3 regions of the Shewanella sp. 2_MG-2023 genome follow, and region 3 is predicted to be linked to each of the others. Evidence: predicted binding sites of a transcription regulator. Region 3 holds the regulator's gene; each other region holds the start of a gene.
What was found. Region 3 encodes sigma-54, which starts transcription at its own class of promoters, with help from an activator protein. Its sites were predicted from a motif close to GTTGGCACGNNNNTNGNNT; they were not measured.
Positions count from the first base shown of each region.

Region 1: the regulator sigma-54 is predicted to act here: its motif matches at 2,477-2,495, upstream of Q4600_RS06705 (TorF family putative porin).
Region 2: the regulator sigma-54 is predicted to act here: its motif matches at 4,762-4,780, upstream of Q4600_RS00840 (YggN family protein).

Region 1 is NZ_JAUOSO010000005.1:20,630-28,690, reverse strand. Features, by position in the region: gene Q4600_RS06725 (DUF4240 domain-containing protein) at 1-401, opposite strand, end outside; gene Q4600_RS06720 (hypothetical protein) at 561-914, shown strand; gene Q4600_RS06715 (response regulator) at 1,003-1,800, shown strand; gene Q4600_RS06710 (HU family DNA-binding protein) at 2,008-2,280, shown strand; gene Q4600_RS06705 (TorF family putative porin) at 2,585-3,277, shown strand; gene Q4600_RS06700 (hypothetical protein) at 3,611-3,784, shown strand; gene Q4600_RS06695 (hypothetical protein) at 3,840-4,232, opposite strand; gene Q4600_RS06690 (sodium:alanine symporter family protein) at 4,302-5,666, opposite strand; gene Q4600_RS06685 (SRPBCC family protein) at 6,939-7,472, opposite strand; gene Q4600_RS06680 (cysteine-rich CWC family protein) at 7,629-7,877, opposite strand.
Region 2 is NZ_JAUOSO010000001.1:204,291-212,351, reverse strand. Features, by position in the region: gene Q4600_RS00870 (aryl-sulfate sulfotransferase) at 1-477, opposite strand, end outside; gene Q4600_RS00865 (oxidative damage protection protein) at 829-1,107, opposite strand; gene mutY (A/G-specific adenine glycosylase) at 1,130-2,227, opposite strand; gene trmB (tRNA (guanosine(46)-N7)-methyltransferase TrmB) at 2,532-3,248, shown strand; gene Q4600_RS00850 (50S ribosome-binding protein YggL) at 3,325-3,651, shown strand; gene glsB (glutaminase B) at 3,660-4,574, shown strand; gene Q4600_RS00840 (YggN family protein) at 4,884-5,714, shown strand; gene Q4600_RS00835 (LysR family transcriptional regulator) at 6,258-7,199, shown strand; gene Q4600_RS00830 (DUF885 family protein) at 7,769-8,061, opposite strand, start outside.
Region 3 is NZ_JAUOSO010000023.1:53,581-61,641, reverse strand. Features, by position in the region: gene mgtE (magnesium transporter) at 1-870, opposite strand, end outside; gene Q4600_RS19110 (HPr family phosphocarrier protein) at 1,148-1,420, opposite strand; gene rapZ (RNase adapter RapZ) at 1,429-2,274, opposite strand; gene ptsN (PTS IIA-like nitrogen regulatory protein PtsN) at 2,271-2,714, opposite strand; gene hpf (ribosome hibernation promoting factor) at 2,717-3,004, opposite strand; gene Q4600_RS19090 (RNA polymerase factor sigma-54) at 3,029-4,513, opposite strand; gene lptB (LPS export ABC transporter ATP-binding protein) at 4,695-5,426, opposite strand; partial or broken gene lptA (lipopolysaccharide transport periplasmic protein LptA) at 5,699-6,229, opposite strand; gene lptC (LPS export ABC transporter periplasmic protein LptC) at 6,216-6,776, opposite strand; gene kdsC (3-deoxy-manno-octulosonate-8-phosphatase KdsC) at 6,773-7,336, opposite strand; gene Q4600_RS19065 (KpsF/GutQ family sugar-phosphate isomerase) at 7,338-8,061, opposite strand, start outside.

The DNA of each region.
Region 1 (8,061 bases), on a different contig from region 3:
AACTCATCACCCGTTCTATCTTCATACAGTTGACCAGCAATTAAATCATAATCTTCAATAAACGGGTAAGCCGAATCGTCTTTTGTGGGCCACAACTCAATATCACCTAGGCAGTCAGGGTCAGCAATCACCTTGTTATACCACTGCTCACCTAATGACAAAATAAAGCCTCTAAATTCAGCAAAGGCATAATCTGAATCACATCCAGTGATGATGTAAGCTGCGCCCCATATATCCCAGTTATAACTGCGTCGCATTTGTTGACCGAATATTTTATCGAATGCAGCTAATGATCCATCATCTAGTGGCGTCAGTTTATCTTTTAATGCGTCATGGCATTGCTGCTCAGATTGCTGCGGCTCAGTTCGGGTTACCAGTGACCAAAAGTCAGCTTCTGTCATTTCACTTTTCCTAAATTCTTTTGCAAACAACTCACAAAATTGATTCTACTCGCGGTATTCTACACCACATAAAATCTAAAACCTTACAGCCTATATCTAATCGCTATGAATAAACTCAGTCCTATCAGCACCAAACCACCACGCAGACTCATTATTCTGATGACATTTTATGTTTTGTTATCCATTCTTGCATTATTGCGTTCATACTCCATCCAAGGGATAGACTTGTTTACTATTGGCGTGATCCCGGTACTTTTCGGCCTTATAAAGCGAACCCATTGGGCTAGCATGGTATTTAAAATTTACTTAGGTATTCAAACATTAGCCGCGTTAGCACTGACCACGACCGCCATCATTGCCTATCAAATCACCCCTGAAGATGTAAAAGTAGAGTTTCAAGGTACTGAGCTTCCCATTCCAGCAATCGCCTTAACCGTACTGCTCATTCTCAGCTTTCAATATTGGGTCGCATTCAGTCAAAAAACCAAAGAGTACTTGCAGCGAACTTGTTAACCATTCGGGTGTTATAAGTATATTCAAAGCCAACCTTAGGTTAAAATGCACAGCATAAGACTCAATTACAAAAAAAAGAAGAAGTAGCATGAGCCATTTATCACCCAGTGAACTGTCGATTTTGCTGTTGGAGCCTTCAGAGGTTCAACGAAAAATCATCATTGCTAAATTGCACCAAGAAGGTGTTGATAGCATTCAAACAGCATCCAATCTTACTGAAGCTAAAGACATCATTGCCCGCCATACACCTGATTTAATTGTTAGTGCATTACATTTTGAAGATGGTGAGGCCACAGAACTCTTAAGTTTTATTAAACAAAAATCAGCCTATCAAGATATTCAATTCATGCTGGTTTCTAGCGAATGTCGTCGTGAGCAATTAGAAATATTCAGACAATCTGGTGTCGTGGCAATTTTACCTAAACCATTTGATGCCGATCATTTGGCTACAGCGCTAAATTCAACTATCGACCTCATTAGTAATGATGAATTAGATTTGAGTCATTTCGATGTCCAAGATATCCGAACTTTAGTTGTCGATGATAGCCGAATGGCACGTAACGTCATTAAACGCACTATAGGTAATTTAGGGATAAGAATTATCAGTGAAGCCGAAGATGGCGCTAAAGCCATTGAGCTTATGCAACAACAAATGTTTGATTTGGTCATCACTGATTACAATATGCCTAGTGTTGATGGATTAGCATTAACTCAATACATTCGTAACCAAAGCCAGCAATCACATATTCCGATTTTAATGGTCTCCTCTGAAGCAAACGACACTCATTTAAGTAACGTTTCCAGTGCCGGTGTTAACGCCTTATGTGACAAACCTTTCGAACCAAAACTCGTCAAACAACTGCTTTACCAACTATTAGAAGAATAGCCTGCTCAAAAAGTAATGACTTTTGGCTCTTCGTCACTAGTCATTTTCACTGATGAAATAGCCCAATTGGCTATTTTACGCCTTAAATGTCGCCAAAATGCCTTATCGCTACACATTAATCAGATAAAAGGCTTTTAAACCCCCATGGCTTATGGCATGTTAATCTAGTTTTAAATAAACACATCTATGGAAAGCAGAGAATACAACATGAACAAAAGTGAATTAATTGCAAAAATTGCAGAAAATGCTGAGCTGACTAAAGCTGAAGCTGGTCGCGCACTAAAGTCTTTTGAAGAAGCTGTTACTGAAGCCATGAAAAGTGGTGACAAGATTTCTATCGTAGGTTTTGGTTCTTTTGAAACCTCAGTTCGTGCAGCACGTACTGGCCGTAACCCACAAACCGGCAAAGAAATCCAAATTGCTGAAGCGACTGTACCAAAATTCAAAGCTGGTAAAACACTGAAAGATAGCGTTAATTAAATTAACAGCTTGAATTATAAAACCTCCCTATGGGAGGTTTTTTTATGCCTTTTTTCTACAGAACTAGGTTTAAAGTACAGGAATAGCGCACAAATCTTGCACACTAAAAGTGCAACCCTGCTTCATATCTATGCAACATTTTTGCTACAAGTCGGTGCAGAAACAGCTAAACATCTGAAAATGTAGCAATTTCAAACATGGCACACCATTAGCAATACCTCATACAGATAAAATCAACATTGAACATTGCTGCCCGATTACTAAGCAACAAGTTCAGTGATAAGAAAAACTTGAGGGAATGAAAATGAAAACATCGATATATAAAGCTATTGCGCTATCAACAGGTTTATTACTCAGTGGTTCTGCTTTAGCAGAAGTAACAGGTAACATCGGAGCGACATCAAATTACCTTTGGCGCGGTGTAAGCCAAACTGATAACGGCGCAGCTGTGCAAGGTGGCATTGATTACGCTGCTGATTCTGGCTTTTATGTTGGCGGTTGGGCTTCAAATGTCGATTTTGGTGATGGCACAAGTTACGAGCTAGATATCTATGCGGGTTACGGTGGTAACATTACTGAAGACTTAAGCTATGACATCAACTACCTGTACTACGCTTACCCAGATTCACCAGGAAGTGTTGATTTTGGTGAAGTGACAGTAGGTCTAGCATGGAAATGGTTAGATGTTTCATACTCTCACACTGTCAATGGTGGTGACGATATTGCTGCTGAGCCATTAGACTCTGCGGACATGATGTATGCACAAGCTAACTTAACGTTCCCATTGACTGAAAAATTGTCTCTGGGCGTTCATTACGGCTACTCTGATGGTGATGTCATCATGAGCTGGTTCGATACTGATAGCTACTCTGAATATAATGTGTCACTGAGCGCTGATACAGATTACGGTACAGTGTCATTCACTGCATCTGATACTGACTTAGATGAAGATGACGCTAAAATTGTTTTAGGTTACTCATATAGCTTCGGTTTATAAGGCTTAAACATTACTTTCTCAATTGAGGAAGTATGATTACAGCATGTTAAGCACTAAAAGCGCCACTCATTCAGAGTGGCGTTTTTAATGGCAATAATAAAATTTTCGATTCTACAATTAAGCAAAAATTTAAATACCTGCTACATTCAAAATATATGACTGATGAGGTGTTAGCGCAGACATTCTTCCGTCCTATTTTCAGTTCCATTCAACATTGACGTTACCGGCACAAACTAACCTGTGAACAATCAGGGCAGGTTTACCTTTACATTTAGCACTGGTGTTACGACTCACGCTAAACCGTTAGTCAAGAATGATATAGAGGGTAGAACGATGGCCAATATTACAGAAACCATTCCCAATGACACAGAAATTGAAGCAATGGTCACGCCTAGAAATAAGCGTTCAGCTGAGATTATTGAACGGAAAAGACAAGTGAAACGTCGTTTAGATGATTATTTAGAACAAGCAGAATTACGTAAAAACCTAGATGATGAATTATTCTAGCCTGAGCAAACTATTGCAGCGCTAACTCTTTTCAGGCTTCAGCTCCAACCTAATATTAAGACTTTAAAAAGTATGCAAGACCACTGCACTCTAGATAAATAGAGCAAGCCGGATAAATCACTTTGCCACATTCAGTAATGATGAGCGCATTTCCGCCTCTTTCTCTTGTTTGTACTTTTAATTCTTTGTGCAGTGTATTGATACTAGGAGCACCAAATTCGATTGCCTCTTGAGTATTAGCGCAAAAAGTCGTCATCACTTCACCAAGAGGTTCATTATCATGATTATACAGCTCACTAGGTTGATAAATATCCACAGTAGATGCAACGCCTTGATAAGTAATATATTCATCAGCATTGGTTCTAAAAGATAACCCATTGCAGCCTGCAATAACCAATGAAACTAAAGTAAATAGACTTAATAGCAGTATTCTGTTTAAAAGGTTCATGTGAATATTTCCCTATAAAAAAGGCATACACTCCCTGTGTATGCCTTGTTGAATAATTCTAATCGCTCATTAGCTTTCTAAGGCTTTAGCCTTTTGTTTCGCGAAGTACTCTCGGGTTAATGCAAATACCACTGGACTTAATAGAGCCAGTGCAATCAAGTTTGGAATTGCCATCATTGCATTTAATGTATCAGCAAGTAGCCAGATAAACTCAAGTGAACTGACGGCACCGATTGGTACAACCAAAGTCCAAACTAATCTAAATGGCTTAACCACTTTGTCACCAAATAAATACTGCATGCATTTTTCACTGTAAAAACTCCAACCTAAAATGGTGGTAAATGCGAATACCGCAAGTGCAACAGCGACAATATAGTTGCCCATTGGCAGCGCATGTGAAAAAGCAAATGATGTTAGTGCAGCGCCCGTTTCACCTGACGTCCAAGCGCCAGAGACAATAATTGCTAATCCAGTAATAGAACACACAATGATGGTATCAATGAATGTACCTAACATCGCCACTAAGCCTTGTTTTACAGGCTCATTAGTTTGCGCAGCCGCATGGGCTATCGGCGCACTACCTAAACCCGCTTCATTTGAAAACACACCACGCGCCACACCAAAACGAATGGCAGCCCATACTGCAGCACCTGCAAAGCCACCTTGCGCAGCAACAGGGTTAAATGCACTGTGGATAATTAATTGAAATGCTGCAGGAACTTGGTCAGCATAAACCACCAATACCGCTAAACCCGCAGTGATATAAAATAAGGTCATTAACGGCACCAGCTTGCCAGCAACATCAGCAATACGCTTAATACCGCCCATCAATACAGCACCTACTAATACCATTAATACTACGCCAGTAACCCAATTAGGAACGCCAAAGTTACTGCTCATAGCATCAGCAACAGAGTTGGTCTGCACTGTATTACCAATACCAAAACCTGCTAGAGAACCTAATACTGCGAATGCTGTGCCTAACCAAGCCCACTTACTGCCTAGACCATTTTTAATGTAATACATCGGGCCACCGACATGATTACCATTACCGTCTTTTTCGCGAAACTTAACCGCTAATACAGCTTCAGCAAACTTAGTTGCCATCCCAACTAAAGCAGTACACCACATCCAGAACAGTGCCCCTGGGCCACCTAGGAAAATAGCGGTCGCAACACCCGCAATATTACCAGTACCAATTGTGGCAGAAAGAGAGGTCATTAACGCATTAAAAGGGCTGATCTCACCTTTATGTTTATCATCAGAAGAATCACGTCCTGACCATAATAATTTAAAGCCTGTGCCTAATTTTAGGATTGGCATTAATTTCAATCCAATGGATAAAAATAATCCCACTCCTAAAATCATCACCAGCATGGGAACGCCCCATACTATGCCGTTTATCGTATTTACAATCGCTGTCACTTGTTCCATCGAAAACCTCATAATGAGTTAAGTATTTATTGTTATTTTCATTATTTTTAGTTGTTGTCATCACATAAGCGTTTATCAGCAACTATTGCTTCTATTGGCATGACACAAATAGAAGAGGATTCAGATTACCTTCATTACACATAAATTGGAAACACCAACACGATAATCATCTAAAAATATGCCGTTAACTGTATAAAATCAGCATATTGATTAGATTAAAATACTAAAAAAGACACTACTAATATTGTAGTGCCTTCATAATTTTATAAATACCTCGTGACATGTAACGAGGTATTTATAAAGGATTTTTATGCGTACATGGGTATGTAACACGTTTCTGGACAGAAACGCTTTAAGAGCAACAATTTTATACCTCATATAAATTGGGCTAGTTACTCAAGACCATTACTTTAATCTAATCCATTGCCTGCCGCAGGGATGTTCAGGATGAACTGAATGTCGCGATCACATGGATGTGAAAGAGCGACCTTTTGTGCAGATGCATCCAAGACACGCCGTAAACACATCCCTGTGGGCTCTGCGAAAACAAATAACATCCATGTTAAACGGCCAGTTCGGCATCCATGCCTCTCGCTCAAAGCGTTTCACACGGTGAAACTTCGCCATGTTTTCGAAGGTCTTGAACGCATCTACACTGGGTTTATTGTCTCTTCGATTTGACTATATTGGTGATAATTTAAAGAGCTAAAGCTAGTAGATCTTGCATTTAAAAGACTCCATTTGAATTGAGAACGCAGAGAAAATAGCGTGAGCCTGACAGGACGTCAGGCTAGCTTTCGCGGTGCAGGGATGCACCATCGGAAGCGTTAGCATTTTCGAATAAGACCGAAGCTATCAACAAACGAAGTTTAAAGCTGGATCAATCCCCCCGTTGGAAATCTTTCGCTTTTCAGAAAATTTCGCCGGGGCTGCAGGGGAGATGCAAGAGGGGTGAGCAGTTTCACCCTTCTTGCTCTGGTGTGGGCGAAGCGCCACGACGTTGATTTAGACTTTGATTTAGATGTTTATTCAAACCTAGAAATCATTAGCTGACTAAAGCTGCTAACAAATCTTGGGGCAGAAATGAGTTTACCAATATCGCCCCTACCCGATCTTAATCAGCAAAGAAAAGACAGTTCCTATAAGAACTATGCTTTCATTCAGTTCACCCACATATTCATAGATATTTACCATTATAATGAGTGTTACACCTTTAGGGGGTCATAACATAATTTCCCTTCTCATGTTCTTTGAGGGAAGTAGAATATCTAACTAGTTTTCGAGTATGACTTTCAGATTATCCAAACCTTGTTGTAAGTCATTACCAATCACAGTTTCAAAATCCATAAATAGCATCATTAAATTCATTGGGTAATTCATATGTCCACTAAACCCCCAATTAACTTGAGTTTGATTACTATCAATGGGTTTAAAGCTAATGTATGCAGGCGATGTGGCTTCGAAAGGACTTAAAAATCGCAGCTCATAATCGATACGTTGATTGGGAATTATCTTAATAATTTCTTGCTCGCCAACACCCACGTCTGGGTTTTTGCTGGCCCACGCTGACACAAATCCTACACTGCCATCATTACCCTTGTAGGTTTTTTCCATATTAGGGTCCATCTGTGCCCACTTACTAAAATCATTCTGATTTTTTAGGTATTTAACGTAGTCATATACGGTTTCATTAGCTTGATTAATCACTATACTGCGCTCGACAAAGTAGTCTTGTTTCACGAAAAGTGCGGTAATGAAGGGAATAGCAATAATGACAGCAAGAACTAGGAGTATTTTTTTTATCATGATGTTGATCCTAATGTGATGATAATTAAGTATATCAACCACTTTCAACATCACCATGCGAATTTAACAATAAATCAACAATCATTATTAACGCAGCGTAAAGCTCGCACTCAACAATGCTAATTCGCCTCACAACTTAAATAAGATCTCATTTAGTTATTGGGTTAATTTTTGATAACAGCTTTGGCAGATACAGGCTTTACCAGATAGTCCCGCTAATAACTCAGGATCTATTTTTGCTTTGCCAGATTGAGTTAAGCACCAACAACTTTCTATTGATAAACCCGCTGTCACAGCACACTTATTTTCTTTAAGGCATATTGGGCACGTTAATGGCTCAGCCACTTGTTGTTTTTTGTCAGACTCAAGATGGCGATATACCTGCACAACTTCTTTCTTTGTCATCTCTTATAAATACCTTGTTACCCTAACTTCACGTGAATATGACTTCAGTTAATTTTTCACGGGTTAAGTTTAAAAGCTAACTGTTTCATTTTCTGCCAGTAGCTGCACAGTATAAAACAAAAAATCGGTGCCGAAGCACCGTAGATGATTGAAGTTTTAAAGGATGTTTCCTTACTCAGGCTTT
Region 2 (8,061 bases), on a different contig from region 3:
AACGAAATATAGTCGGTCTTTAAAGTCTGCATCGACATGCTCAATTTCAACCAGAGGGGCTTTAGCCCATTGGCTTTCTGAAAAACCCATATCAATATCTGGTGTGAGCATCTGATAGTCATGGCTATGCTGTTTACCGTTTTGAGTCCAGTTAACTGTAAAGTGGTTCATCAGGGCAGGGTACAAGCCAAATATGGGGACGCCACCTTCATTCATCACACGCATGTCATCTACTTGGTAGTGAATACTTACACCCGTGTCATCTTTTGCATGAACTGTCACTTCTACATCTGAAATCGTGTGACCATTTAAGGTGACTAAAGCAGTTAGCGGTGCATTTTCATATGGGTTATGCACTAGATAACCTAGAGGTGCATCAGGAACGGGTATTGGCTTCATTCCAAGTGGATCAGCAGTCACATTTGTGATTGAAAAGCTCAGACTGATGGCAAGTAGCGAATAAATAAGTGGCTTCATTATCAATAATCTCATTTGAAACAATTGTGCTTGAGTATACTGATTAACGTTTTTTATTAATGTTTTATCGCTAACAAAGGGCTGACAATATTTACTATTTTCAAGAAAGGTCACGAATATGAAATTTCTGTTTTGAATCGGGAACTTTTGGCTATTAAACGAAAGTAATCATCGGTCTTCTTTAGGTGGGAACCGTTAACGATTGTATCTTGCTGGATACGAAAATAGCTCGTCATCATATCATCGTCTAGTGAGCGACAGGTTTGATAGATGAATCGAGCTATTTTAGAAAGTCTTTAGCGCAATTTTATATAGCCTTAAGCGCTATTCTTGATGATTTTTAAAGCTAGATTATTCGTCTTCAGCAGGTGGAACATAACCTTCAATTTCGACGTCTTTACCTTCAAATAAAAAGTTTACCATTTGCTCTTCAAGAAATTTACGGTCATCAACATTCATCATGTTGAGTTTGTTTTCATTGATTAACATGGTTTGTTTTTTCTGCCAAAGTCCCCATGCTTCTTTACTGATAGAGTCAAAAATTCGCTTGCCAACTTCTCCTGGGTACAATTGAAAATCTAAACCTGGAGCTTCTTTATTTAAATATGCGCAATTAACATTACGAGCCATGATGTTTCCTTAACGGGATCCCTTAGATAGGATCTGCTGCTGAAAGTGCGACTAAGTTAGATAAGATCCGCTCGGTTGCTGCGGCTAATCCGACTTTAGCTGGATGATGTATGTTATACCAGAGACTCTGGTTTTGTTCCATTACACTGGATTCAAATTCTGTTAAATCTTGTGTTGATTCAAGTTCAATCACAATGGGTTGAATATCTAAATGGAAATGGCTAAATGTATGCCTAAAGCCTGCAAGCCATTCTGAATCAGTATGGGTGATGTTTTTGCCCGTAAACTTGATTGATACGTGCTCATGTAATTCAACTTCTGTTTCAAATTGAGGGAAGCACCATAGTCCGCCCCAAATGCCCGCTGGTGGACGTTTGTTTAAAATGACTTGGCCATCTTTTTTTATCACTAGCATCCAGGCTGATTTAGCGGGAATTGTCTTTTTAGGCTTTTTACCAGGAAACTCACTCTGCCTGCCAGCTAATTGCGCTTTACAATCAATGGCAACAGGGCATGCATCACAGCGAGGTTTGCTGCGGGTGCAAACGGCAGAGCCGATATCCATCATGGCCTGATTAAACTTACGTACATCTGTTTTAGGCGTCAGTGAATCGGTTAAGGTCCATAACTTTTGCTCAACAGCTTTCTGCCCTGGCCAGCCTTCAATCGCGCCATGTCTTGCAAGCACTCGCTTAACATTACCATCTAAAATTGAGTGATGTTGTCCAAGGGAAAGTGACAGAATTGCCCCAGCAGTTGAGCGTCCTATACCTGATAGCGCAATCACTTCATCTAAAGATTCAGGGAACTGACCATTATGCTGATCGCATATCGCTTTCGCAGCTTTATGTAAGTTTCTCGCACGCGCGTAGTACCCAAGACCTGTCCAATGATGCAAAACATCATCTTCGCTAGCTTTGGCTAAATCACTAATTGACGGGAAACTGTCCATGAACTTTTCATAGTATGGAATCACAGTCGCAACTTGAGTTTGTTGCAGCATGATCTCCGAAATCCATACTCTATATGGGGTTTTATTGATTTGCCAAGGAAGCGTTTTACGCCCGTGAACATCGTACCAAGCAACAATTCGCTCAGAAAAGGAGTTAACTTTATTCATTGGCGCAGTGTATATGGCGACGTTTTGATAAACAAGTTAGATACGGTTTTGATAATGGAAAAGCTAAAAACGATAAGTGACTGTTAAATGGTCTGTGAAGGTTAAAATGCGCCTAGTCACAGAGGTATCTTGACTCATGCAGCTAAACTTCTGTAAAAAACGCAATATAAGCAAAATAATCTCCGCCTCAAAGGGGATTAACTACTTTAGTCATGACGATTTTGCGATATACTTACTGACTATTTTATGAATTTGAAGTTAAACATTGGGTCACTTAATAAAGTACCTAATTGATGAGGCAGAAATGAGCGACGTTACTACCGCTGAATATAACGAAGATGGTAAATATCTTCGTAAGATTAGAAGTTTTGTTTTGAGAGAAGGGCGCCTAACCAAAGGCCAAGCTCAAGCAATTGAATCACACTGGCCAGCAATGGGGTTAGATTACACTCCAGAGCCAATTAATCTTACTGAAGTATTTAACCGTGAAGCTGATACCGTTTTAGAAATTGGTTTTGGCATGGGTGCTTCTTTAGTTGAAATGGCGCAAGCTGCTCCTGAACTGAATTATATTGGTATAGAAGTTCACAAACCTGGCGTTGGTGCTTGTCTTGTTGATGCGGGTAAAGCTGAAGTGACTAACCTTCGTGTTTATCATCATGATGCGATGGAAGTGCTTGAAAACAGTATTGCTGACGGGTCATTGAGCCGAGTACAGTTATTCTTTCCAGATCCATGGCATAAAAAACGTCACCACAAACGTCGTATTGTTCAAGCTGAATTTGCTGCGCTTATTCGCCGTAAACTTAAAATTGGCGGTGTTTTCCATATGGCAACAGACTGGGAAAACTACAGTGAGCATATGCTAGAAGTGATGTCAGCAGCTGAAGGTTATAAAAATCAATCTGAGACTAATACAGTCGTTGAACGTCCTGATCACCGTCCACTGACAAAATTTGAAGCCCGTGGTCATCGCTTAGGTCATGGCGTTTGGGATTTAATGTTTGAAAAAGTCAGCTAAATTTATTAAAACATAAGTTTAGCTTCTGAATTAATATAATAATTTATAATCGTACAACACTAACTAGGATAAAAACATGGCTAAGAATCGTAATCGCCGTCTACGTAAAAAGCTTCGCGTTGATGAGTTCCAAGAACTTGGTTTTGATATCAATTGGACATTCGATGACGCTATTTCAGAAGCGGATATTGATAAAGCCGTTGATGAGTTTATCGATGAGGTTATTTTACCGCGTGAGCTAGGCTTCCACGGTGGCGGACACAAAATGTGGGAAGGTATTATTGCCACTCAGCAAATCGGCAAATGTACCGAAGAAGATGTTGCAGCTGTAAAAGCCTTTTGGGAAGCGAAGAAAGTACCTCAACTTGAAGTCAGCGCATTATATGACATCTGGTGGGGCTAATTCAGCCAATGCCTGAGCAGATATTGCTTGAACAAGTGGTCGACAAAGTTCGGCCACTTATTGGTTCTGGAAAGGTAGCAAATTACATTCCTGCTTTGGGGAGTGTTGATCCTAATAAAATTGCGATTGCTGTAACGACTGCTGATGGACAAACCATCGGAGCAGGCGATTACCTTGAGCCGTTTTCAATTCAAAGTATTTCTAAAGTCTTTAGTTTGACGCTGGCACTTAGCTTATATACCGAAGATGAAATTTGGAGCAGAGTAGGCAAAGAGCCATCTGGTCAATCTTTTAATTCACTGGTCCAAGTTGAGTTAGAGCGCGGGATCCCTCGTAATCCCTTTATCAATGCAGGCGCATTAGTGATTGCAGACTTAATTCAAGCCAGACAAAGCGCACCCAAGCACCGTATGCTTGAAGAAGTCAGAAAACTCAGTGGCAATTCACACATTTGTTTTGATAAAAATGTCGCCAACTCAGAATTTAAATTTAGTGCTAGAAATGCCTCTATTGCCTACTTGATGAAATCATTTGGTAATTTTGATGGTAATGTCGATACGGTATTAAAAAACTATTTTCATTATTGCTCACTCAAAATGAATTGCGCTGATTTGTCTAAAGCCATGTTCTATTTGGCTAATCGTGGCAAGACACTTCAAAATGAACAACTGGTTACCCCTGTACAAACAAGGCAGCTGAATGCGTTGTTAGCAACATCTGGTTTGTATGATGGCGCGGGCGAATTTGCTTATCGCGTTGGTATGCCGGGTAAAAGTGGTGTTGGTGGCGGAATTATTGCTGTTATTCCTGGTGATATGTCTATTTGTGTTTGGTCTCCAGAGTTAGACCAAAACGGAAATTCATTGGCGGGTACGCGTATGCTGGAGCACTTATCACAGGCTTTGGGGCGTTCAATCTTTTAGTGCTTTGATTTCATTTTTACTGCTATTGCTCCGCTCCTTCTGTTTATTTTTAGTGAAAATTAGCAAAGAGTGAAAAACACCACTTTGTTGGTTATTTCACTCATTGTCGGTTAACTTCATAATTCCTGTCTTTGTCTATAACGTCGCCTAGTTCACTTTAACCTCTGAAAATAAAGGTTTTTTAAATGTTGGCATGGACTGTGCTTTATCTAATTTAAGTTTAATCGTAATAAACGGTTTAATTATCAAATTTGAAAATTCAGTCTACAACTTAATGACTGTGTTTTATTTACAGCAAGGGAAGAGCTAATGAAAACTCAAACTAATTTCACCAACGGATTAATTAAAGGTCTTGCTTTATCAGGACTTATTTTTACTGCCGGAGCAATCACGCCTGCTATGGCAAAGCTGTCATTAGATGACGAGCAATGTAATGTCACTCTTAACTATGATGTGACTGTCGAACCTAAGAAGCTATTAATCAGCGAAAAGGGCGAAGAGCTATATCGAGTTGAAATGGGTGAGCTTTATGTCGAAGGTAGCAAGATAGATTTAGATAGTAAGCAACGCAACTTATTAACCAATTACTCAGAAGAGTTATCTCAACAAGTTCCTGAAATTATCGATTTAGTCAATGAAGTTGTAGTACTAGCAACGGATGCTGTGAGCCTAGCACTTACGCCAATCTTTGGTGATGCAACAGGTGCCAAATTAGATGAGCTGTTAGCAGGCATCCAAACTCGTATTGATGAAGCGGCCTATCAACAAGGTGACAAGTTTTACTTAGGCGCTACGGAATCTTCAATTGAAGAAGCATTTAATGAAGATTTTGAACAAGAAATGGAAGCCATGATTAAGAATTCAATGGGTAGCTTTATGATGGCTTTAGGCGCCGAAATGATGTCATCTGAAGGTGGAAGTTTTGAAGAGAAAATGGAAGCATTTTCTACCAAAATGGAAAGAGTAGGTGAAGACATTGAATTGCAAATAGCAGATCAGTCAGAGGCTATTGAAGCGAAAGCTGAAAAGATTTGTGCTGACTTTGAAGAGCTTATGGCGCTTGAATCTGAAGTTCGTCAATCGATTCCTGAACTTGCTTCATACCAACTTGCAACATTGGATAATACCCAATACGAATAAGTTTACTTGAGTGTTAATTGGTTGAATTGAATTTTATATATAAGTATCAGTATTTGATTTAACTAATAGGTAATTGATTAGGTTGTTCACCGCTAGCGCAATTTGATGTGACTTATTTGATTATCTTGATTGTTCAATTTCTAGCATTGTCAAAATGCACCTGACCTTCCCCTGCATTCATATGCAGGGGCTTTTTCGTTTAAAAAGCCTTTAAAATGTTAATTCAACTACACTTCTGTTGAAGATATGATTTGTTCTGATAAAAAAATTGTATATTATAAATATAGAGCCATATGTAATTTTTTTGGTATACTCCATAAATTAAAAGACTGTATCGCTAATCCTATTAACTTATTGTTTTAGTTTTGATTGGCTATACAGGATAACGGACTATCACAATTTAATTTCTTTTTTGGTCAATCGTGCATACTTGTTTGCACTGCTATATCGGTTAAATCTTGTTCGGTATTGTTTCGGATAAGTTACAGTGATTGGCATTCCAAAAACTATTTTTAATGTCGTAAACAGCTTAAGGCGACTCCCATGTTAGAACTGTTAGAACCTATTGCTATTTTTACTCATGTTGCCCGCGCTGGTAGTTTCAGTGCCGCAGCCAGAAGGTTGAGTATATCTAAGTCGAAAGTAAGTACTCAGGTTGCTGATCTTGAACATAAACTTGGGGTTCAACTGATTCAACGTACTACACGTAGTCTGAGTCTGACAGAAGCAGGTAACTTGCTTTATATTCAAGGTGAAGAGTTGCTTCGTGATGCTGAACAAGCTGTCGCAAGTGTACATAATTTAAATGATGCGACCCGTGGTGTATTGAAAGTGGGTATTTCCCAATCTTTCGGTACCATGCACATCATTCCGGCTTTACCTGAGTTTATGGCTAAACACCCTGAGCTTGAGTTACAAGTCAGCTTACTTGATCACAAGGTTGATGTAGTCAGCGAAGGCTTAGATTTATTATTAACTATGTCAGAGCAATTACCTTTAGGTATGGTTGCTCGTCCATTGATGAAGTGTCAGTTCTTACTTGCAGCATCGCCAGAGTACATCGCTCAAAATGGCACCATTTCTCGTCCTGAACAGCTGGTTGATCATAACTGTCTTGTATATCAAGGTGAGTGGCATGAACACAGCATGTGGCAGTTCAAGAAAGGTGATGATTACTGCGAAATCGGTGTGTCAGGTAACTTCCGTGTAGACAATGCACCAGCACTTAAATCAGCAGCGGTTAGCGGGTTAGGTATTGCATATTTAGCAAGTTACTTATTGGAAGATGAGATTGAACAAGGCACTTTAGTACCATTGTTACCAGATTGGCAGTTAACGAATAACTTGCCTCTACAAGCCGTTTATCCGCGCCGTAAGCATCTTGCACCTAAGGTGAGCTCATTCATCGACTTCATTAAAGGCCATATTGGTAGTACTCCATACTGGGACACTAAATATGACCATTTATACAAATTGCGTAAATAATTACCAGTTTAAGTCGTCAATGACGTAAGAATATATGGAAACATTGTTCAAAATTTAAAACAAAACCGCACCTTTAAGTGCGGTTTTTTTATTTATTCAATTTAAACAATGGTTTAATTGTTTGTGATTAAAAATTGTCCAGCAAGGTTTTGTCTTTAAATTAAAACAATTTCATTTTCGCATCTTGAACTATGTTCTGAAATCAATACAATAGATTTCAGTTGATTCGGAATGGTTTGAGTCACGCATCTTGTTGAGAAATGACCCCTTTTCGACTTTTTGTGCAAATCAGCAACTTCGCAAATTTTGAATCACTGCTGGCAACGGTTTTAAAACTAGAACAATGCCGGCTTTGAAACCATCATCCTAGTTTATATTGGTTTACCCCAGACATAGTGCTGGGGTTATTTTTGCCTAAAATTCACTCAACCGCTTTTTTGTTCCTGCTTGCTTGTTTGCTTCAGTCATTCCTTATTATCATTTCTTATTAATAGCGTAATAGTCAAAAATAAAATTTAGGCATAAAAAAAACCACTGAGCTCAGTGGTTTTTTGTTTTTATAAGGGGGGTTATGCAGCGTTAGTTGCTTTAACCCAGTCATTGACCTTCGTTTCTAGAATATCTAGCGGTAAAGGACCATTCTCAAGAATGAGAGTGTGGAATTGACGAATATCGAATTTGTTACCTAACTGCTTCTTCGCATTCTCACGTAGCTCTAGAATCTTAATCATTCCCACTTTGTAAGCAGTTGCTTGACCTGGCATGACGATATGACGTTCAACCATTTTCACTGCATCAGACTCTGCGTTTGGCGTATTATCAACATAATATTGAATACCTTGCTCACGGGTCCATTTTTCTG
Region 3 (8,061 bases):
AGAGCGTCTGAAGGTACTTTTCATGACGGGGCCGAAGGTGTCTTCGTCATCATCCATACCAGCCATCCCCATCATGGAGTGTTCGGCGTCTTCACGAATAACATCGACCACGTCATCAATGGTGATACGACCTAACAGCTTTTGTTCTTCATCTACGACAGGGGCTGAAATCCAGTCATGGCGTTCGAATAATTGCGCGACTTCATTATCAGGCATTGCCACAGGGATACTTTCAAGCTCAGGATCCATAATGGTTCGGATCGTTTCGCTCGGATTACAAGTGAGCAAGTCGGCTAAGCGAACCCCGCCCAATACATGATCGTTTCGATCAACGACATACAAGGTATCAGTCGTATCGGGTAAATTCCCGCGCTGGCGAAGGTAGCGTAATACTACATCAATATTAACGTCTGGTCTGAGGGTGACGGTATCGGTGTTCATGATACTGCCAGCGGTGTCGTCAGGGTATAACAATGCTTGCTCTACACGGTGACGATCTTGGCTGCTCATTGATTGCAGTACTTTTTTATATACTGCATCAGGAAGGCTTCTTAAGATATAGGCTAAGTCATCGGTATCCATGCCAGAGGTAGCTTGCGCAACTTTTTCGGGTGTCATACCGCTGATGAGCGAATCTTTAAGTTCTTCACCAAGATCTTCTAAAATATCACCCGCTTGCTCCTGGTCAATGAGTTGCCATAGAACTTGACGAGTTTTAGGTGGAGAAGATTCAAGGATGAGGGCGACATCTGATGCTGCCATATCATGGAGCATGTTTCTAACATGGACAAACATACCGCTGCCCAAAGCTTGAGTCAGCTGATTTAGGCGCTGTTCGGTAAGCTCGCTGTCGATTACTTCGATACTCATTCGCCACTCCTCAAAAATTCGATTGCCAATATTAACTTAACAGGGTGGAAAGGGAGAAGCAGTTTCTAAGCGTCGTCAAGTTACTGCATAAAAATTAAGCGCTTTATTGATTTTTGTTGGACTTTAAACAGTATAGTGAACAAAACAAACTTGAAGGGAATTAACTGGAGAAAGGGTAGGAATAATTATAAATAGAGAGTTTGTATACCGTTGGGGTTGACTGAGGCAATTGAGATTACAACGGGTTTGATATCAACACTGGTGATTAATGTCGAGATTAGCTTTCTTCATCAAACTTGTCATTGATCAATTTACATACCGCATCTAAAGCGAGTTGAGCATCAGCGCCTTGTGCTTTGACGGTGATGACTTTACCTATGCCACTTTCTAGCATTAATAAGCCTAATACACTGGCAGCGCTAGCCTGCTTTTCACCTTGAATGAGGGTTATGCTTGCTTCAAACTCAGTGGCTAGTATGGCCAGTTTAGTGGCAGCTCTTGCATGGAGTCCAAGTTTGTTACTGATGGTGATATCTTTCGAGATACTCAATTCAGTTGTCACAGTTTGAGTTCTCTATGGCGGGCACTGACTTGATGCTTAGTATTAGAAAAGCGTTTTGTTAGTTGATCGGCAATATAAACTGAGCGGTGCTGACCACCAGTACAACCAATCGCGATCGTTAGGTAGCTACGGTTGTTACGCTCAAGGTGTGGCATCCAAGTTTCGAACAAGTTTTCAATTTGCCAAATGAATTTATTCACCAAAGGCTGTCTACCTAAGAATTCCTGCACGGGTAAATCGAGACCTGTTAGAGGTCGTAACTCAGTTTCCCAATGAGGATTTGGTAAAAAGCGTACATCAAACATAAAGTCAGCTTCAGTAGGCATACCATGTTTGAAACCAAAAGATTCAAAGTGGATCACTAATTCTTTATCAATGCTACCCATTAAGATTTGTCTGACTTGATCGCTTAAGTCATAAATCGTTAGCTGTGAAGTATCAATGTAGTGATCGACCATTTTAGCGATAGGCTCGAGTAAACGGCCTTCTAATTGAATCGCTTCTTGCAGTGAAATTTGGTTTTTTGACAGAGGGTGTAAACGGCGGGTTTCACTGTAGCGCTTTAACAGCACTTTATCATTAGAATTTAAAAATAAACTAATGATGGTCGTATCGTCAGAAAGCAAGGCTATCTGCTCTTCTAGCACTTTGCCTTGCTCTTCAATATTACGAACGTCGACGCTAATCGCGACAAGGTCGTTATTGCCTTTGAGCTGTTCAAGTAAACTACCAATAAGTGGTAAAGGTAGGTTATCAACACAGTAATAACCTAAATCTTCTAATACCCTTAGTGCTACTGATTTACCTGAGCCTGATCGTCCTGATACGATGACAAGTTTCATGCAGTTATAACCTGATAAAGTTCTGTAGCGTCATGACTCTTTCGAAGTCGCTTAAGGATTAATTTATCGCTCAGTTTTTCAGCCATACTCGACAGCGTACTTAAATGCTGTTGGCATTGATCAGAAGGAACTAACAGCGCAAATAATATATCCACGGGTTTCTTGTCGATAGCATCAAACTCAATGCCTTCTTCACACTTGATCAAAATTGCTATCGGTTCTTCGATATCAGTTAATCGACCATGAGGAATCGCAATGCCATTTCCTATACCTGTACTACCCATTTTTTCACGTGCTATTAAACTTTCAAAAATAGCCTGTGAAGATAGGGTTGGGTACTGGGCAGCCATTAAATCGCTGATAAGTTCCAGTACTTTTTTCTTACTGCCCGGCGTGGCGCAGGTAGTGCACGCCGGCTGCAGAATGGTGCGAAGTTCCATCGTTAGTGTTTAATTAACTTCTCTTTGTGTTTAATTACCTGACGATCTAATTTGTCGATCAGGGCGTCAATTGCAACATACATATCAGCGTTCTGTGATACCGCAAAAACTTCACCTCCTTTGAGGTGTAATTTTGCCTCTGCAATTTGTTGCAGCTTTTGAACATTGAGCACAACGTGAACATTATTGATCTGTTCGAAGTGTCGTTCAAGCTTTGAAAACTTAGTTTGTACATACTCACGTAAAGATTGAGTAATTTCCACATGGTGCCCAGTCAGGTTAATTTGCATAGATCATCCTCCAATAACAAAGGCTTATAGGCTTTTGCGTTGGTTTGAGGGAGGGATGAGCATTGCTTCACGATATTTGGCGATCGTACGCCGAGCAACATTGATCCCTTGTTCTGCCAATAGCGTCGCCATTTTACTATCGCTAAGTGGCTTTTGCTGGTTTTCCGCTGCAACAAGCTTCTTTATAAAGGCACGAATTGCAGTAGAAGAACACTCTCCGCCATCATCAGTACTCACATGGCTTGAGAAGAAATATTTTAGTTCAAAAAGTCCCCTAGGGGTGTGCATATACTTTTGTGTCGTGACACGCGAAATGGTTGATTCATGCATTTCAACGGCTTCAGCAATGTCATTAAGTACCATTGGCTTCATTGCTTCTTCGCCAAACTCAAAAAAGCCTTGTTGAAATTGCACAATACAATTAGCCACTTTTAATAAGGTTTCATTGCGGCTTTCAATACTTTTGATAAACCATTTCGCTTCTTGCAAATGACCACGGATAAATTGGCTGTCTGATTGGTTTGCTGAGCCTTTTGCCATTGCTGCATATTGCTGATTCACACCAATTTTTGGCATGTTATCTGGATTTAACTCAACGACCCAACGGCCACTCTTTTTAAACACTGTCACATCAGGAATGACATATTCATCTTTAATAGGAGTGATCTGTAACCCTGGACGTGGGTTAAGCGTTTGAATAAATTGAATCGCTTCGCGTAAATCATCTTCTTTAAGCTTGGTTTTACGCATTAATAATCTAAAGTCGCGGCCTGCAATTAAGTCTAGGTGTTCTGCAATCAGTAGCTTAACGTTATCGATACAAGGTATTTCATTAGGGTATTGGCCAAGCTGAATCATCAAGCATTCGCTTAAATCTCTTGCTGCAACGCCTACAGGATCAAAATGCTGTACTCGTTTGAGTACAGCTTCAACTTCATCGAGTTCAATATCTTCTAGGCCTAAAGCTTGCAATATGTCTTCAGTTGTTTGGGTTAAGTAACCACGTTCATCAACGGCATCGATAATCGCTGTAGCAATTACCAGATCGTTTTCAGAAAAAGGGGTGAGATTTTTTTGCCACTCTAAATGCTCATATAAGCCTTCTGTGGTTTCACCCTGAAAAGGCATATCGTCATCACGAGCCACTGCGCCAGAACCTGAACTTGGGGATGCTGTGTAAACTTCATCCCATGTGGTATCCATTGGTAATTCGTCAGGCATGGATTCTTTGGTCAACGATTCAGTGGTGTCTACGGTTGAGGTGTCTTTTTCAACAGTCACTTGGCTGTTATCACTAAAATCAGTATCGGTTTGCTGGGCGTTTTCTTTTACAGGTTCTTTTGCTTTAGCAAACTCATCTTCGAGCTCAAGGAGTGGATTTGAGTCAAGTGCTTGTTGAATTTCTTGCTGTAGCTCCAATGAGGAAAGTTGCAATAAGCGAATGGCTTGTTGCAACTGTGGGGTCATAGTCAGGTGTTGACCCATTTTAAGTTGGAGTGAGGCTTTCATTTACCGCTTATCCCTAATTGAGTTTCATCATCGCGACTAACAATTGTGTGGGTCTAGCACCTTTTTAAACTGCTTCTAGGCTTAAGCTTAACCTTGGCTTAAGTTCAGTCTAGAACATTGCACTAAAAAGTGGGACTGATACTGGTCGCGACATGCCATATTGTGCACTAAAGAATGCTAACTATAGCTTGAATTGCTCACCTAAGTATACTGACCTGACTTGCTGATTGTCTAAGATTTCAGCAGGCGTGCCTTCTGCAATTAAATCACCGTGGCTAACAATATACGCGCGCTCACATACATCAAGCGTTTCACGAACATTATGGTCGGTAATGAGTACTCCAAGTCCACGATTTTTTAATTGTTGAATAATTTTCTTGATATCTATCACAGAGATAGGATCGACACCGGCAAAAGGCTCATCTAGCAGAATGAACTTAGGATTTGCCGCTAATGCGCGTGCGATTTCAACACGTCGACGTTCACCACCCGATAATGCCATACCTTGGCTATCGCGAATGTGAGTAATATTAAACTCTTCTAATAAGTGCTCTAACTCTTCGATGCGCTGCTCAGTCGTTAAACTTTTGCGGGTTTGCAACACCGCCATAATATTATCGTGTACGGTTAACTTGCGAAAAATGCTGGCTTCTTGCGGTAAATAACCAATGCCTTTGCGTGCACGCAGGTGCATTGGATCTGCCGTGAGATCATCTGAATCAATTAATATGCGGCCTTTATCACTTTTAACTAAGCCAACGACCATATAAAAGGTGGTGGTTTTACCTGCACCATTTGGCCCTAATAGCCCAACAATTTGACCTGTTTTAACGGTAAGACTGACATTTTTGACCACTTGGCGACTTTTGTAGCTTTTAGCCAAGTTTTCAGCTGTTAAGGTAATTTGGGTCATTATTGAGTTTGCTCTAGCGCTGGTGTTTCAGGTAATGCATCTGAAGCTGGTTGCTCATCAATTGATGCAGGTTTAGCTATTGCAGGTGTTTCAGATTCAGTTGCTGCTGCCGAATCTAAACCATTTTCAGTGTTTTCGATAACGGCATCAGATTGATTTTCAATTAACTTCTCAACTGTTTCTTCAGGTGCTTGCTCTGTGACTTCTTCTGTTGAAACAGGCTCAGATGAGGCGCTATCTGGTTGCTCTGAAGTGTCTTTCGATTCATTTAAATCAGGATAGTTTTCAGGCTGGAAAATTGTGATGACTCGGTCTTTTCCGTCGCCAGTACTTTCAGCGATCAATTGCTGTTTTTCAATATTATAACTGATGAGGTTACCGGTAACTTGGCTACCTGCTTGATCAAGTTTAGCGTTACCTTTTAAGGTTAAAATACTGCTGGCTAGCTCATATCTGATTTCATTGGCACTGGCTGTACCAATACGACCATCATCTAACTCTTGCGAGAATGTAGCCGGATTACCGGTGGCAACCATGGTTTTTTGACCGCCAGACTCTTCACTAAATGCGCGCAATTCATCTGCATTAATGTTAATCGTGCCTTGGGTGACGTTAACAGGGCCAAAGAAAATAACTTGGTTATTTTTAATGTCTGCTTTTTGGCTCACAGCTGCGACTTTTAGCTCTTGTTGTAGATCGCCTTCTTTAGCGTTAACGCCAGTCATTCCAATTAGGCTTATTCCAACTAGGCTCAACTTTACAAAATGTTGTAGTGAGACAGTAAGGTTATTACTTTGCTTCATACGTTCCTTCTACTTGACTTAAAAGCTCTAATTCTTCGGCATTTAAATCAGCGTAAAGGCCTAAGCCTTGTATATTAAAATCTTGACCTGTGACATATATTTGTCTGTCAGACGTCATGATCATAGTGTTCAAATCGAGAGCCAACATAGTGGTTGTCAAAGATTGTACTGGTTCATTGATGTTTATTGCATCAATAATAACATTATTTTGTAGCACTACTTTGCCAGTTTCTTTATTAAGCTTGCCTAAATCAGCAGTTAATTGCCACTCAGCTTCACCATTTTCTGGATAGACAAGATAAACAGGTTCAGTGAACAAGGTTTCATTTGTTTGCTGAAAATGTTCCATGTGTTTTGCTGATACACGACTTTGGACTAAGCCTTGCTCGTTAAATTCAGTACTACGTAAGTCATTAGCTATAAACTCAGGACGAGCAGGATCAGGCAGCTTTGATGCTTCCATCTGGCTGCGCTTGACTTGGACTTGCCAATATAAAATCAGTGCAGCGCCAAAGAAGGCTAAAATGGCCAATGTGGTGCGGCTCATATACTCATTCCATGGGCCGATTCAAATTTGTCTTGGCTAACCAATAGCAGATCAGTTAATTCGCGTAGTGCTCCATTGCCGCCATTTATACTAGTAATCATTTGGCAGTGACGTTTTACAAAAGGGTGACCGTCTGCAACACAAACCGCAAGACCCACTTCTTTCATGACGGGTAAGTCGACCATGTCATCACCGATATAGGCGACTTCATCAGGTTTGACATTATAAATGCTCAGCAAGTCTTTAAACGGGGTAAGTTTATCATCCACGCCTTGATAGATATGGCTGACGCCAAGAGCTGTCATTCTATTTTCTACAATGGCAGATTTACGGCCTGTGATCACAGCGACTTGAATACCGCTGGTTAAAATTGAGCGGACGCCATAACCATCTCGAGTATGAAATGCTTTGAGTTCTTCACCTGCATTACTTAAGTAGATGCGGCCATCGGAAAAAACGCCGTCAACATCACAGATAAGCAGTTTGATTTTTTTAGCGCGCTGCCAAATGTCATCACTGACAGGGCCATATAAGCCTTGATGAACTTGTGTTTCAGACATATTAAATGACTCCTGCTTTAACCATATCGAGCATGTTTAATGCGCCAACAGGCTGTTGATTGTTATCAACCACGATTAAGCCGTTAATGCTTTTTTCATCCATAATTTGCAATGCTTGTGCAGCCAAAATATCGGCACTGATGGTAATACAGTTTGGTGTCATGACATCGGCAATGGCTGTGGTACGTAAATTCTTTTCTGCATCAATCACGCGGCGTAAATCTCCGTCAGTAAATATACCCACAAGTTGACCGCCATCATCAGTCACAGCAGTCATGCCTAAACCTTTATTTGAAATTTCATATAAGGACTCAGTGATACAGACACTGCTGTTAACTATAGGTACATCAGCACCTTGATGCATAACATCTGACACTTTTAACAGTAATTTGCGGCCTAAAGAGCCGCCTGGGTGAGATAAAGCGAAATCATCACGGGTAAAGCCCCTTGCTTGAAGCAAAGCGACAGCTAGTGCATCGCCCATGACCAATGTTGCCGTTGTGCTTGAAGTGGGTGCGAGTCCTAACGGACAAGCCTCTTCAGGTACTTCAATACAAAGATGCAATTTCGATAAGCGCGCCATATTCGAGTCAGGTTTCCCTGTAACCGCGATAACCGGTACGCCCATTCTTTGAATTACTGGTAGCAAAGTGAGAATTTCGCTTGATTCACCAGAATTTGAAATTGCTAAGACGATATCATTTTTAGCCAAAGCCCCTAAATCG